2 regions of the Chryseobacterium sp. GQ58 genome follow, and region 1 is predicted to be linked to the other one. Evidence: riboswitches for the same ligand, from Rfam matches in the RefSeq annotation. Region 1 holds a riboswitch; the other holds the start of a gene.
What was found. A riboswitch is a leader RNA that binds a small molecule or an ion and turns the genes downstream of it on or off. The one in region 1 is predicted to bind thiamine pyrophosphate.
Positions count from the first base shown of each region.

Region 2: another riboswitch for thiamine pyrophosphate. It lies ahead of AC6CHK_RS14855 (class I SAM-dependent methyltransferase); the one in region 1 lies ahead of pnuC (nicotinamide riboside transporter PnuC).

Region 1 is NZ_JCAXEH010000002.1:379,780-387,560, reverse strand. It holds gene AC6CHK_RS05890 (single-stranded DNA-binding protein) at 1-220, opposite strand, end outside; gene AC6CHK_RS05885 (hypothetical protein) at 435-806, shown strand; gene AC6CHK_RS05880 (acyl-CoA dehydrogenase family protein) at 1,199-2,209, opposite strand; gene pnuC (nicotinamide riboside transporter PnuC) at 2,196-2,792, opposite strand; TPP riboswitch at 2,815-2,919, opposite strand; gene AC6CHK_RS05870 (HPP family protein) at 3,041-3,637, shown strand; gene AC6CHK_RS05865 (hypothetical protein) at 3,642-3,980, shown strand; gene AC6CHK_RS05860 (TIGR01777 family oxidoreductase) at 4,008-4,919, shown strand; gene AC6CHK_RS05855 (hypothetical protein) at 4,936-5,517, shown strand; gene AC6CHK_RS05850 (hypothetical protein) at 5,697-5,993, shown strand; gene AC6CHK_RS05845 (GLPGLI family protein) at 6,055-6,804, shown strand; gene AC6CHK_RS05840 (hypothetical protein) at 6,813-7,781, shown strand, end outside.
Region 2 is NZ_JCAXEH010000007.1:57,939-65,719, forward strand. It holds gene deoC (deoxyribose-phosphate aldolase) at 1-613, shown strand, start outside; gene dusB (tRNA dihydrouridine synthase DusB) at 810-1,805, opposite strand; gene AC6CHK_RS14840 (Trm112 family protein) at 1,866-2,132, opposite strand; gene AC6CHK_RS14845 (thiamine phosphate synthase) at 2,137-2,766, opposite strand; gene AC6CHK_RS14850 (AIR synthase family protein) at 2,766-3,815, opposite strand; gene AC6CHK_RS14855 (class I SAM-dependent methyltransferase) at 3,812-4,534, opposite strand; TPP riboswitch at 4,603-4,691, opposite strand; gene AC6CHK_RS14860 (DUF8818 domain-containing protein) at 5,296-7,781, opposite strand, start outside.

The DNA of each region.
Region 1 (7,781 bases):
CTTTTCCTTTTGGCACATATTTCTGGAAAATCTCAGCAGTTTTACCAAAAGCGATCAGATTGTGCCATTGCGTTTCTTCTACCTTTTCTCCTTTTGCATTCGTGTAAAAATCGCTCGTTGCCAAAGACACGCTTGCTTTTACATTTCCGTTTTCGAAGTTGATCATTTCTACTTCTTTTCCTGTGTGACCGATTAAGGTTACTTTGTTTCTTAGTGACATACTATTTTTATTTATGTTTAACAATCAGATAAGAGACGCTCACTGGTTTCTCAAATCTCTGCTGCAAAGATTGTTACATTTTTAGACCGAAGTCGGTACAAAACTATTTAAATACGTTTGTAGTCGTTTGCAAATGGATATTCTAAATAAAATCATCCAAAAAAAAATCTTAAATAATTCATTCCGTATATTTGAAATTATATACTTAGACCAAATGAATGAAAATAAAGAAAATGTAATTCATCCGAATCATAAAAAATCTGCTGATTTGATTTACCTGTCCGGAGCCTTGGGAATTGCAAATCTTATCTGGAGTTTTGAAACTTTGAACAGCGGCATCAAAATATTCATCGCCTTGATTTCAGTAGCTTTCGTCTTTGGAATTGGCTATTTGGTAAGCAAAGGAACTGAATGGATTAAATATTTTCTACTGGTAATATTACTTTTAGGATTGTTAGGAGTTTCTTTTATAGTTGCAAACTTAAAAAATGAGCCAGTTATTGGAACAATTAATATTATTCAGACAATTTTGCAAATTTGGGCTTTAATTCTTTTATTTAAGATTCCGAAATCTCATAAACTATAATTCACTATTGAAAAACTACAAAAACATTTAAACATTTGCATTCCCGGAAAAACTCTTCTTAAAGTCTAAAAATCTGATAAGCTGCGAAATTTGCTTGTTGGTTCTATTCTTATAAATAGTTTTAAGATATTTATAGTTAAAGCCATGATAATTTCAATATTCTTGCACAGTAATCGAATATTGAATGTAAATGTTTTAATATTCTTCCGTTGTGAATCAATATTGACACGGCGGCGAATAATATTGTTGTCTAGTTAAACTATATTTTCGTATTGTAAAGTTATATTTTTGCAACCTTAATTAATATTGGAGCATCCTAAACTTATATTTTTGCAATGTTGATTAATATTGGAGCATCATAAACTTATATTCTTTCGTTGTTAAAGAATACATCAAAGTTCCCTCCTAAAATTAGAATGCTGCGTCGCCGTAAAATAGTCACAAAAAACCTGATAAATTTCAGAATCCGTATGTGTCGCTTTAATTCCCAGTTGGAAATAAATTTCTAAAATCTGATGTGATAAACTTTCAACTAAATTTGATGAATAAGTATGAATTTCTGATTGCTTTTCCTGGGTTATCATTTGAGATTCCTTTAATAAATCTTCAATTTCGTTAGCAAATTCAATCACTTTTTCGAACGCTTCATCAATTTTATTATTAAAAGAATTCAAATTAAGATTCGGACGGATTTTAATTGCCTCATCGGAAAAATGCGATGCCATTCCCAAATAGTTCACCAGCAAAGTCAAGTCTGCAAAAATTCTGAACGGAATTTTATCTAAAGCATCATCCGTAAAAAATTCATCATAAATAAAACTGTAATCTTCAGAAACGTTTATATCATTAATTTTAAAAGAATAAGTTCGCGTCGATTTCATTCCCATCGATTTCCAGTCGGGAATAATTTCTGCCTGATTTTTAGGAATGACAAATGACCTGATTATTTCTGAACCTGATTGATCAAATAAAGGTGCTCCGTTTTTTGTAAGTCTCGCATTGAGTGTAAAATGGCTCAAATGTGGCGCTCCGGTTGCAAAATGCCAAAATCCGTTGATAAGAAAAGTCCCGTCGTTTTGAATATCTGCTGTTCCACCAATCATTCCGCTTCCGCCAAAACAGGTTTCAGGATCACTGAAAAGTTCTTTAGCAATGTTTGGTTTTAGATTTCTTGAAAAAAAATTGGCGCCGGAACATAACGTAAGCATCCAACCCAAACTTCCATCAATTTTTGCCCAGTCAAATAATATGGATAATCCTTCTTTCAAGCGTAAGCCCAATCCATCATAAGTTTTGGGAACCCAGATCTGAAGTAATCGCTGCTGATGAATATAGTCGATTATTGATGCAGGAACTTCAGAAACTCCGTGCATTTGTTTTCTGATCTCGTTACGTGTAAGCATTTATCTTTTTATTAAGTATTTTTCTCCATTCCATATATCCTGAAATCGCTACCATAAACAAGAAAGCAGTTAAAATTGCATACAGATAAAGGTCTTTATGAATCAATAACGGAATAGCAATGATATTACTTATATTTAATAAAACCCAGTTTTCAATTTTTCTTCTGGCCATGAGCCACATTCCGGCCCAAGCAAAAGCACTAACCAAAGAGTCCCAAACAGGCACATCAGAATCGGTGTAATAAGTAAGAAAAAACCAAAAAATACTAAACGCGGCGGTAACAATACCAACTACAATCAACTTTTCGTTTCCTGAAGTTCTGGAAATAGCGGTTTCAGATTCTTGTTTGCCAAACTTCCAATAAATCCATCCGTAAATGCTCATGACCAGATAGTAAAGATTAAGCGTAAACTCCGCATACAATTTGGAATTGATCATCACATAAAGCGTGAGTGAAATTCCGGCAATACCAAAAAGATAATTATTCGGATTGTTTTTTCGGGCCAATAAAACCTGAAAAATTGAAAAGAAGACCCCAAACCATTCCGGCCAGGTTGTCTTTAGTAAAATTTCCTGCATCAAATTAACTTAAATAAATTAAATGATGAGATGATAAATCAAATTCCCTACGCCGGCATTATCCGGATCAGGTGTGGAAGATTCCCGGGTATCATCTCAGCCGCAATCTGCAGCACCCCATTGATTGGGCAAAGTTGACGTTTTTTTCTGAGATTTGAAAATTAAACATGATAAAAATATTTTCCCCTTTTAGTTCATATCCGTTTGCAAACGGATATTTCGTATATTTAAGCGTTAATTTAAAATCAATTGTGAAAAAGACAATCAAAAGAACATTCAGAGTTTCAAAATATGTAATTTATCGAGAAACCCTTGTTGATTATAAAGAACATTTCTGGTCATTTCTGGGCGCTTTTTTCGGAATCGGAATTATAGCATTTATCCAGTCTCAATATTTGCTGGAAGCAGAAAACATCTTTTTGATAGGATCTTTTGGTGCATCAAGCGTTTTGATTTACGGAGCCATTCAAAGCCCGCTTGCCCAACCGAGAAATCTGATCGGCGGTCATGTATTTTCAGCTTTGGTCGGCGTTACCATTTATCAGATCGTGCCCGATATTTTGTGGCTTTCGGCGCCTCTTGCGGTCGCTTTCTCAATTATTTTAATGCAATACACAAAAACTCTTCATCCGCCTGGTGGAGCGACTGCGCTCATCGCCGTTACTTCTTCAGGTAAAATCGCTGAATTGGGATATTGGTATGTGCTTTCTCCCGTATTATCGGGTTGCATCATTTTATTGCTGGTCGCTTTGGTTTTTAATAATATCACCAAAAACAGAAGCTATCCGACCAACAGCAGATGGAAAAAACTGCTAAGAAAAAAACATGAACGTCAAATGAAAAAATAATGCTATGAATTGCCTGGAATGTGGCGAAAAGATCATTGGAAGATTAGACAAAAAATTCTGCAATGATGCATGCCGAAACGCTTACAACAATAAGCAAAATAAAGATTATAACAATCTGATGCGCAATGTAAACAACAAGCTGCGCAAAAATTACCGCATTCTGAGTGAAATAAATGCGGAAGGAAAAACTAAAATCGTAAAAACTAAACTCGATGGCTTAGGTTTTGATTTTAATTACTTTACAAATATTAAAGTTTATAAAAACGGCTCGGAATATAAATTTATTTACGATCAGGGCTACAAACTTTTGGAAGAAGGATATATATTAATCGTCAGAAATTAATATTTCAAAAAAATACAAATTAAGATTATGAAAGAAATCGTGTTGATCACTGGAGCCAGCGGAACTGTTGCAAAAGTTTTGTCAAAAAAAATTGAAAAAGAATATTCCGTTCGGTTTTTAACACGAAAAAAAGAACACGAAAATGAATTTGAATGGAACATAAAAAACAAAACAATTGATGAAAAAGCTTTTGAAAACATAAGTCACATTATCCATCTTGCCGGCGCCAATATTTCTGAAAAAAGATGGACTGATGAACGAAAAAAAGAAATCATTTCGAGCCGCGTAGATTCTGCAAAGCTGATTTTGGAAACTTTACTAAAGAAAAATATTAAGCTTAAATCTTTTATTTCAGCTTCGGCGGTAGGAATTTACGGAGCAAAAACTTCAGAAAAAATTTATTCGGAAGATGATGAAAAAGGTAACGATTTCTTAAGTGAAGTCGTTGATCTTTGGGAAAGAGCAGCAGACGAACTTCACAAAAAAAACGTTGCAGAAAGAGTGGTAAAAGTAAGAACCGCAATTGTACTTTCAGAAAAAGAAGGCGCTTTGAAAAAAATGGCAATGCCAATAAAACTCGGAATCGGGTCGCCTTTGGGAACAGGAAAACAATATATGCCGTGGATTCACATTAATGATTTAAGTTCAGTTTATGAATTTGCATTGAAAAACGAAAACCTAAACGGCGCATACAATGCTTCGGCGCCACAACATACAAACAACGAAAATATAACAAAGGAAATCGCTGAAGTTTTAAAAAAGCCTTTGTTTATGCCAAATATTCCGGGATTTGTAATGAAGCTTATTTTTGGTGAATTGTCGGTTGCATTGCTTGAAGGATCAAGAACTTCATCCGAAAAAATCCAAAAAGCAGGCTTTAAATTTGAATTTCCAAACTTAAAACAAGCTTTGGAAAATCTATTATTAAAAAAGAATTAAATTAAACAGAAACAATATGAAACTGCAATTTTCACTTATCTTTTTATTCATACTTTCAATAAGTATTTATGGACAGAAAAAAGAAATTTTAAGTAAACAGGACAAGGCTGTTGCCGAACATTTTAAAAAAGAATATAAAAAGAAAAATTATAAAAAATTTGAAGGTAAAATAGTTACTACGGATAGTTATGTGCAATTTGACGATAAGATTTTTTATTACAACAAGTATGATAAATCTGATAAAATCATAAGTAATTTATTAGCCGAAGGACTGATTTATCCGCAACTTTTAACGGATTATCAAATGGAAAAGTTTTTGGAAGAAACAACAGACAGAACTCAAAAAAGATTTTTGAAGCTCCAAAAAAATCCCCGCGCCGGTTTTGATGTTTCCGGTGCAAAGCTGAGCAATGCAGCGGAATTAAGCTTTTTAAACCCAAACTTGACTGTTAAGCGTTTTAAGTTTTTATCGAAAGATATTAGAATTGCCGGTTCGCGTACTTATTTTATAGAACTGATGAATAAAAATGCAAATAATAAAACTTCGCTGGAGGATTTTATCAAAGGTTCCAAATTGACGTATATTTATCAGAATTAGTTAAATATTTAATTTAATAATAGTAAACAGGAGTTTGGCTCCTGTTTTTTTATTTAGAATCATCAAATAAGCATTATAAAATTTTGTAAAATAGAAGTAAATAAGAAATTTATTAATTATAATATCTTTTTTATATATTAGCAATGTTAAAAAATTAATTTTAACAAAAAAAATCTATTGTGAAAAAATTATTACTAGCAGCAGTTTTATTTGCTGGAACAACTTTGGGATTCGCAAAAGACAATGGACTAGATTCTAAATCTTTGTTGGAGTCAAAAACAGAAGAGACAAAACAAAATGATGAGGAAGAGCTTAAAAAAATATGTACAACAATTTGGAACTGGACTACAGAAACAACCTCAGTAGGCATGGATGGAAAAATGTATGTTACGACCAATCATCACACCGCTTCAACAACCAGCTGGTGTGGTTCCAATGCTGTTGGATTAACTTTTGAAGCTGGTAATCCTAATTAATCCTTAATATTATTAGTGTGCATTATTAGTTCAATGCACACTAATTTTTAATCTGAACTATATGAAATTTTTATTCAAATTAATTGTATCGTCTATATTATTAGTCAACACTTCTATTTCGTCTCAACATCTGAAAGTTGAATATGAAAGAGTTGAACTCAAAGAAAACAATAATATAAGTATGTCTAAGGAATTTAATGATAAAGCAAATCGAATACGTAAAACCCCTCAAAAATATTTTTTATATTATACAGACGGATATTCTTTTTTCAAATCTATTCCTCAAAATTCATTTACACATAATGCAGGAGATAAAAAAGAAAATGATGTGCAAACCCATAACAGAGAAGTTTACAAAAATATTGAACTAAAAATGTATCATAACAAAAACGTCAATGGTAATTATAAATACCATAATTTTCAAGACATTAATGAAGAATTTTATGGTTATAAAGATACAAAATTTGTAAAAATTGAATATAAAGAAGACACAATGGATATTGACAACTATGTTTGTAAATTGGTTGAAGTAAGTTTAGATTCAAATTCTAACTATAAAGTTTGGTATACTGAGGGTATTCCTATTTCTGCAGGCCCTTTTTTATTTAATAATTTCCCCGGTTTGGTTTTAAGAGTCGAAGCGGATAGCTATATAATAACAGCTGTTAAGATAAGCAATGAAATAAAGAAATCAGATGTTGAAAAAATTAATCCTAAACTTAAAGTGTATAAGAATGAAGATTATGATAAAAAACTAAAAGAAATACACGAACAACAAAGCAAACCTACTTTTAAAGAAATAAAGCTTTAAGCATATATATGCATAAATTAATATACATTTTATTTTTAATTAGTTTTTCAATAATAAAATCTCAAACTATTACTATTAAAGTAAGGGACAACACAAGTCAGCCTCCAGAAAATATAAATGTACAGCTCATTAAAAATGAGAAAACAATAGATTTTCAAAAGATTGATACCGGATATTGTAAATTTCAACTCTCTGAAAAGGGGGTTTTTTATTTAAAATTAACTTCTGTTTTTTACAAAACTAAACTTGTTGAAATAAATACTAATAAGCAAACTGATTTTGAAATAATTTTAGAATCACAGATACAAGAAATACAAGAAGTAGAAATAAAATCCCGTCCGAAAATTGCCAAAATTAAAGAAGATACAATTGTTTTTAATGTGAAGGCAATCCGAGATGGGACAGAGAGAACGACAGAAGATTTAATTAAAAAACTGCCGGGATTGGATATTTCAGACAACGGAAAAGTAACGTACAAAGGGAATACTGTTGGTCAGGTTTTGGTAGAAGGAAATGAATTCTTTGGAAGAAACCACAAAATCGCCACTCAAAATCTTTCAGCAGAAATGATAGATGGGATTGATCTTTGGCAAAACTTCACAACTATTAATGGAGGACAATCCACAGCATTAAATCTTAAATTAAAAGAAGAATATAAAGGTAAAATTACAGGAAATATTGAAGCTAACTATGGTAATAAAAATTCTTATCTAGCTCATTCTAATTTATTTAAATTCGGTCAATTTGGTAACATCGCTTTAATCACTGATGCTAATAATATTGCAAAAGATCCCATCAGTTTTATGGATTTTTATGAAATGAATTCTCAGGAAAATACCGAAAACACTAATAGTTCGGTTGATGTAGAGATTCCTTCATTTCTAAATAATGATAACAAAATAAAGTCCAAAGCCAATCAGTTTGGAGCTTTACAATATTCTAAATCAAAAAAAAGATTTACTATTACTGCATTCTCT
Region 2 (7,781 bases), on a different contig from region 1:
AATGATACGCCCTGAATATGTTTCTGAAATAAAGAAATATATTCGGGAAAGGAATTCTAATGTAGCCGTGGGAACTGTGATAGGCTTCCACGAGGGAGATTATTCTGTTGAAGAAAAACTCGCTGAAGCTTCCAAGGCAATTCAGGATGGTGCAGACGAATTAGACTTTGTGATTAATTATCATGCATATCTGAAAGGAAATTTAGATTTAGTAAAAAAAGAATTTTTGGCATGCACACAACTGTGCATCGAAAATCATAAAGTTGCCAAATGGATTATTGAAATTGCAGCTTTGGATGACCAACAAATTGCTGATCTTACAAAAAATATTTCCAACTGGGCTGAAGAAAATTTTTCTGAAAATGATTTGTCTAAAATTTACGTAAAATCTTCCACAGGTTTTTACGAAACGAAAGACGGAAAACCCAACGGAGCAACTTTCGAGGGTGTCAAAATCATGCTAGCCAACGCAGGAAATCTTTCGGTAAAAGCCGCTGGCGGAGTGAGAAATCCTGAAGATGCCGAAAAGATGATCAATCTCGGTGTCAAAAGAATAGGAACTTCTTCGGCTCTGGCTTTACTAAAGAATGAAAATTCATCAGAAGAGTATTAAATAATTGAATATATATAACAAGCCCATCAGATTTTCCGATGGGTTTGTTGTTTTATGTAAAGTTTTGAACCATTAAGAATATTGAAGAAGTTAAGTTTAAGAAAAATCAATAAATCTTAATTAAGCATCTGCTTTAAACAAAGCTCAACTTATATTCTAAACTTCTTAATAAACCTTAATGATTTAAAAAATTAAATCAAACCTGTGCCTGATATTCTTCGTAAAACTCCTGCGTTTCCTTGATCACCTCATCCATCTCTTCCAAACTGTACACTTCAAGAAATTTCCTTCTGAAATCTTTAAAATGCGGAATTCCACGGAAATAGTTGCTGTAATGTTGCCTCATTTCAATTAATCCTAATTTTTCACCTTTCCATTCTGCGCTCCATTCTGCATGTTGACGAACGGCTAAAAGTCGATCTGAAATTGTTGGTGCATCAAGATATTCTCCGGTTTTAAAGAAATGTTTGATTTCATTAAAAATCCATGGGTAACCAATCGCCGCACGACCGATCATAATTCCGTCGCAGGCGTATTTATTTTTATATTCTAAAGCTTTTTCAGGAGAATCAATATCTCCGTTTCCGAAAATTGGAATTTCAATATTCGGGTTTTGCTTAATTCTTGAGATGTGTTCCCAGTCAGCTTCACCTTTGTACATTTGTCCGCGCGTTCTTGCATGTATCGTTAAGGCTTTGATTCCTGTTTCCTGAAGACGTTCCGCAACTTCATCAATATTGATCGAATTACTGTCCCAACCTAGTCGTGTTTTTACCGTCACAGGAAGGCTTGTAGAACTTACAACAGCTTTTGTAAGGCGCACCATCATATCAACATCTTTCAAAACCCCCGCTCCGGCACCTTTACAAACCACTTTTTTTACAGGGCATCCAAAATTGATGTCCACCAAATCTGGATTTACGGTTTCCACGATCCTTGCAGACATCGCCATTGCTTCTTCATCACCTCCAAAAATCTGGATTCCGACAGGTCTTTCGTAATCGAAAATATCCAGCTTTTTCCGGCTTTTGATGGCATCGCGAATTAAGCCTTCAGAAGAGATAAATTCCGAATACATCAAATCTGCGCCATGCAATTTGCACAGTCGTCTGTACGGCGGATCGCTTACATCCTCCATCGGAGCGAGCAAAAGCGGAAATTCCGGCAGTTCTATGTTGCCTATTTTTATCATGGCGCAAATTTACGAAATTCTAAACTTTCAGGAATTTGAAATTATCTATTGCTGTTATCGTTACGAAATCAGCCTGAAATTCTCAACTTTCTTTCCGTTTAAATGTTTTTCCCAACGTTCTAGAACCGGCTGCTCAAGCTTAAATTCACGATATTCATCAGGTGACATAATCGGAATTCCGCGCATAATCGGATAAACTCTTTTGCAGTCGTTGCAGATCAGTAGGCCTTCAATGATGTTTTTTGTTTCGTCCTGCGAAATGATGGTTAATTCTAAATCTGCTTTATCAAACGGGCAGCACAATTTTTCTATGGTTTTTATTCTCATTGTTTTACTTTTTAATTTTTTGATGGTAATTTTTAATTGTCTCTGAAGGGTTTTCAGCATTCATTATTCCTGAAACAATGGCGATTCCGTCATAACTTAACTCTTTTAAATTTTTAATATTCTCTAAATCGATTCCTCCGGCAAGAAAGATTTTTCCGCTAAAAATACTTTTTGCTTTTTCAACCGTTTCGAAATTCACCAATTCACAACTGTTTGCGGTTTTTGACTGGAACATTGAGCAGAAAGAAATATAATCAAACTGATGCTTTTCGGCATATTCTATTTTTGAAAGTTCATTATTGCAGGTAATACCCAAAATAAAATCACGGTTAATTCCTTCTTTAATTTTATTCAAATTGTCAGGAATTTCGTCGAAATGAACTCCTGCCAAAGGAACTTGTTTTAAATATTCGTAACGGTTATTGATGATCAAAGGAATTTTATTTAATGAAGTTCTTTCATAGATCTTTGAAAGCAATTCCTCAATATTTTGATCTTCATTAAAATTATCCCAAATCTGAACAGCTGATATCTTTTCTTTTACAATTAAACTCAATTTAGAAAAGAGGATTTCTTCATCCATCGAAGGATCAATGATCAGATAAATTCCGGGTTGTATGGTTTGTTTTATCATTATTTCCAGCCGTTTTTGTAAGCGTTAAAAAATGCCTTCCAATAAGGATCTTCTTCGAGATAAATCAGATTGCTTGCTTTTTCATTTTCAATTAACTTGATTCCTTCGGACTTTTCAGTGATTTGTCCGACTTCTGTACAGAGAATATTATTTGTCTTTAATCGTGAAATAATATCTGCAGCTTTCTCTTTTTCACAGGTAATAATCATAGAACCGGCGCCAATACAATATCTCGGATCTAAAGAAAATAAATTACAAACCGCTGACTGAACTTCACCGATCGGCAGCTTTTCATTATAAATCTTTGCGCCGTTTCCTGAAGCAACAGCCAATTCGTAAATCGCACCCAAAACTCCGCCTTCCGTCACGTCATGCATCGCGGTTACTCCGGAACTGTCAATTTGAGTTGCCGTTAAAGCATCTTGTAATGATGAGGTTTCACAGAAAGAAGCGCAGGCAGAATCATACATTTCTTTTCCTATTTTATTTTTTACAGTTTCCGGAAAGCTCATCGCTAGAATTGCTGAAGAGGAAAGTGCGCTTGTTTTGGTAACTAAAATAGAGTCGCCGGGTTTGGCGTATTTTGAGACTAAAATATCTCCTTTCGAAGCGATGGTAATAAAAGTTCCGCCGCCTGCGATTGTAGAATTTTGACCTTCGATGAATCCTGTATGTCCGCCGGTAATGCTTACATGAATGCTTTTACAGAACTGATGAATATAATTCCAATAAATTTCAAAATCATTCTTAGATAAATAAGCCGGAAGATTCAAAACAAATTGACCGTACATCGGCGCAAAGCCCGTTGTCGCCATATCATTTGCCATGACATGAACTGAAAGCCAGGCCGATTCTTCCAAGCCCAAAGAAGGAATTAATGACAACGGATCACTCGTCAAAGCCATTGCTTTTCCGCCATGAAGATCAACGACGGAAACATCGATGCCAAACTCGGGACCAACTTGCACTTCATCACGTTCTTTCCCGCATCGCTGTTTCAGGAAATCTTCAAATTGGGAATGATTTATTTTGCCTAAAGTCTCACTCATTCCACATCATTTAGCTGAATATACAATCCAAAGAAATCGCCAACCGGAACATTCCATTGTTGTACTGGGAACCATTTCGGAAGTCCTGTGCAGGTCCATTCAATCGTATATTTTCTTCCGACTAATGCTTTTTCAATGATTTCAGTCAGCATTTTAGGAGTATAAAAAGTTGCCGTTACATAAAAAGGATTTTTTCCAAACAACTGCTGCACTCTTCTGCGGGCTACTTTAGGAGAATTCCTGTTCATCATACCCATCGCAATTCCGTATTTGGCAACACGGGCTGCTTCTCTGATGACTTTCACAGGATCTTTGTAATATTCGAAAGTTGTGATAAACGCCAATGAATCAAAAGTATGATCTTTAAAAGGCATAAAGTGTGAATCGGCCATCACCAGATCGCCTTCAAAAAGATGAATAGCCTGTGATAACATCAACGGCGAAATATCTCCTCCGGTTGCTTCAATTCCTATGTTTTTCCACCAACGTGTAAATCGGGTAGTGCCACAGCCGAATTCTAAAAGCGTCTTTACTCGCTGATCTTTGGAAACAAGCTGTTCCATTACTTTTTTCTGCCAGATTTCGGCACGTTTGTATCGGCCTTCATACCACAATTCGTAGGTATCGGTGTGTTCTCGGTTGAAAAACCATTCGGGTCTTCCTTGCCAGTTTTTGTCTTGTTGGGGGATAAGTTCTCCGGAATACTTTGTTACTTCCATTTTATTTTTATTGATTTATTCAGCAGTTCAGATCATGGATAAGCATGCGAACGAATAAAGCATAAAATGAAATTTTAAGCAGACATCCCTACGTTGGCATTATCCAAATCAGGTCATCGGGTATGATCTCAGCCTTGTGGCACCCCGTGTTTATTACTGAACAAATATAAGGAAAATATTGAAGGTGTTTTAAGTCTGAGAGTTTTTAAAGTGAAAGAGTTGAGGGTTTTAGGATTGGAGAGTTTTTAAATAATTGAGTTAAATTATTATACCTAATATTATATTGAGCAATAACTATTCTTGAATAAGCAGTCTTTTTTATTTGCACTGAATCTGTTTGCTCCATCGGAGCAATATGTTTGTAGAATAAATTTTCACGTTATTACAGCGAGCTCCGTAGGAGCGAAATGTTTGTCTTTACTTGTGTTTTCTTTAAATTTCAAACAGTTTTTTTTGATCTAAAAATATATCGATTGTCACAAAACAACTTTTTGATTTATTTGAAAACAGATGATTTGTAACAAAATAGTTTTGTGTTTGATTTAAAAACAATTGATTTGCGACCAAGCAACTTTTTGATTTATTTGAAACAGATGATTTGTAACCAAACAGTTTTGTGTTTGATTTAAAAACACTTGACTTGTGACCAAACAACTTTCTGATTTGTCTAAAAACAGATGATTTGTAACTAAATGGGTTTTGTTTTATTCAAAAAATATTTTTAGTTAACTATTGTTTTGAGAAGGGTAGTTTGATCTTCATTAAAAGCTTGCTTTTACCTGCATGCTTCCGATATGAATCGTCCGGTCGCCGGAGTTTCGACCTTCATAATTAAGATTTAACTGTAAAAAAGAATTAATTGCTTGTTGTACAAATACGCTCCAAACCTGGTTTTTTCCGGGTTTCAGACCATCGAGCATCTGATTTCCTACGATACTGAAATTGTTTCCTGTAAAGTCATTGTTAATAAAAGAGAAGTTTCCTCTGATGGAAGTTTTCTTACATTCCCACTGTATGGTTCCGGTAATGTCGAAAGCTTTTAAAAGCTCTTCGCCATCCACTCTTTTTTTCTCACGGTAAGCCGAAGAAAACTCAGCCTGAATAGCATCTGTAAACTTATAAGTTGCTTTTGGCTTAGTCTCAAAATTACTAAGTCTGTAATCTCTTGTTGCGAAAAGTTGCGAAGAATTTTGTAAATCGTGCACAGAATTTTCCCAATCAACACGGAATTCTTTATTGAACCAATATCCGATATTCACAAAATGTGAAGTTTGATTCCTTTCTTCGTTGCTGAAATTGGCGTTGATGAGGTTGTCGTTGGCAATAAAACGATAATTACCATTCCAGCCGGACTTTTCGGTAGGATTAAACTGTACCGATGCCAAAATATTCTGATTCTTTAAAATCTGATCCTCACTTTTTTCGAACGGATTCAAAACTAAAACTTTGTCTCTTTTAAAATAAGAATTCTGAGAGTTGAGTGAAACATTAAAATTCCAGCGTTTTAAGAATTTATTTTCAGAATTAAAAACAATTGACGGATTGACAAATAATGCCAGCTGCAGTTTGTTTTTGTTGGAAGGAATGTAGCGGACCGAATTGGTGTAAATCCTGATGTATTGCGCCAAATCCGAATATTCGGCAATCTCAAATTCATCAATCTGCTGAATTCCGTCGCCGTTATAATCTGTCCATTTGTAAATTCCCTGCCCGTCGGTAACTTTTATATATTGAAATTCCCGTTGCGCTTCCTGTCCGTTTCCTAATTCATAAAACGCCTGCAAGCGCATACCGTTTTTGAAAAGCTGCTGGTTGTATAAAATATTTCCAACGACAAAATCTTTATTTTGATTCATGTCTACATCATCATTTTTATAGAAGAATTTTCTGTAATGAAGTAAAGCGTTTAAGGTGGTGCGTTCTGTTTTAATCAACTGGCTTTCTGCCATGAAGCCTAAAATCCTGTTCATATTCTGAAGCCTGTTGTCGCGCACCGAGTCATTGTCTCTTACATACATTTTAGCCAAAAGTTTCGTTCTTGTGCTGTCACCAATTTTTTTCTGCACAAAAAGCTCTTTCCAACTGAAACTGGTGACATCCATTACTTGTGTCTCGTTGTATTTTTTTTCGTTATGCTCCATGCTTCCGCCAAGAGACCAGCTTCCTTTTTGGCCTGTATATTCCGTCGCAGCCCCTCCACGAATGAACTTTGTATCCTGAAGTGTAGAATTGGTATTCAGATAAGATAAATTTCCTTTTGTAAGGAATTTCCCTTTGAGCCAGCCAAAATCTACGCCATTTTTTACACCTTTATAAGCGTCCTGCTCTTCCAAATAATTGATGCGGTAATTTAAAGTAGATTTGTTATTCCATTTGTTTAAAAAACTAAAAATAAACCTGTTTTGAGTTCTTCCGCTGAACTCCTGCGTCAGGTTAAAATCCCTTGAAAACTCAACATCATTGATACGGTCAAGAATATGAAATTGTTTGTCAATATATTGATATTCAAAACTTGGTGTACCTTTCCATGTATTTATTGTAAATGTTTTGTTTCCGAATATTCTTGCTGCATATCCGATATTCTGATCAGAATCTTTCGAAGAGAACAAATTGATATCGTAATTACTTAATGAAATGTCTGCTCCGATCTTTCCGTCTTTAAGCAAATACTCAGAGTTCATCGTATAAACCTGAGCTTTTTGAGGCGAAGGAAGCTTTCTTACCGCACGGTAATCTCCGGAATTTGGTCCTACATATTCGAAAACCCGCCCGTTATTTGTGGTTTGTATAAGCTTATAATCACCCAAATTAACTCCGAAATAAGTAAACGAAACCTGATATAATGTCTGTGTAGGATCAGTCGAAAACTGATAATAATTTCCGTTCGGATCCTGCACAAGACTGTACAGAATTTTATTGACATCATATTCTGCAACCACGCCGGATGGGGCGTACATCAAGTCGAGATTATTCCCGGCATCGGCCAAAATTTGCTCATCTTCTTTGGATAAATTTAAAGCTAAAGGAGCATTTTTATTATCATTTTCCATAAACCAGCTTAAACCAACCCGGAATTTTTCACGTTGATGTTGCAGGTTTCCTGTAAATAAATATCGGGAATAGTTACGATTGGTATAATTAAAAGAAATTGTGATAAAATTTTGCTGGAAAATAGGACGGAAGCTGGTAAAAGTAACTTCTCCGGTATTGTAGTTGATAATGTAATCTTGATTTTCACCGCGTTTCA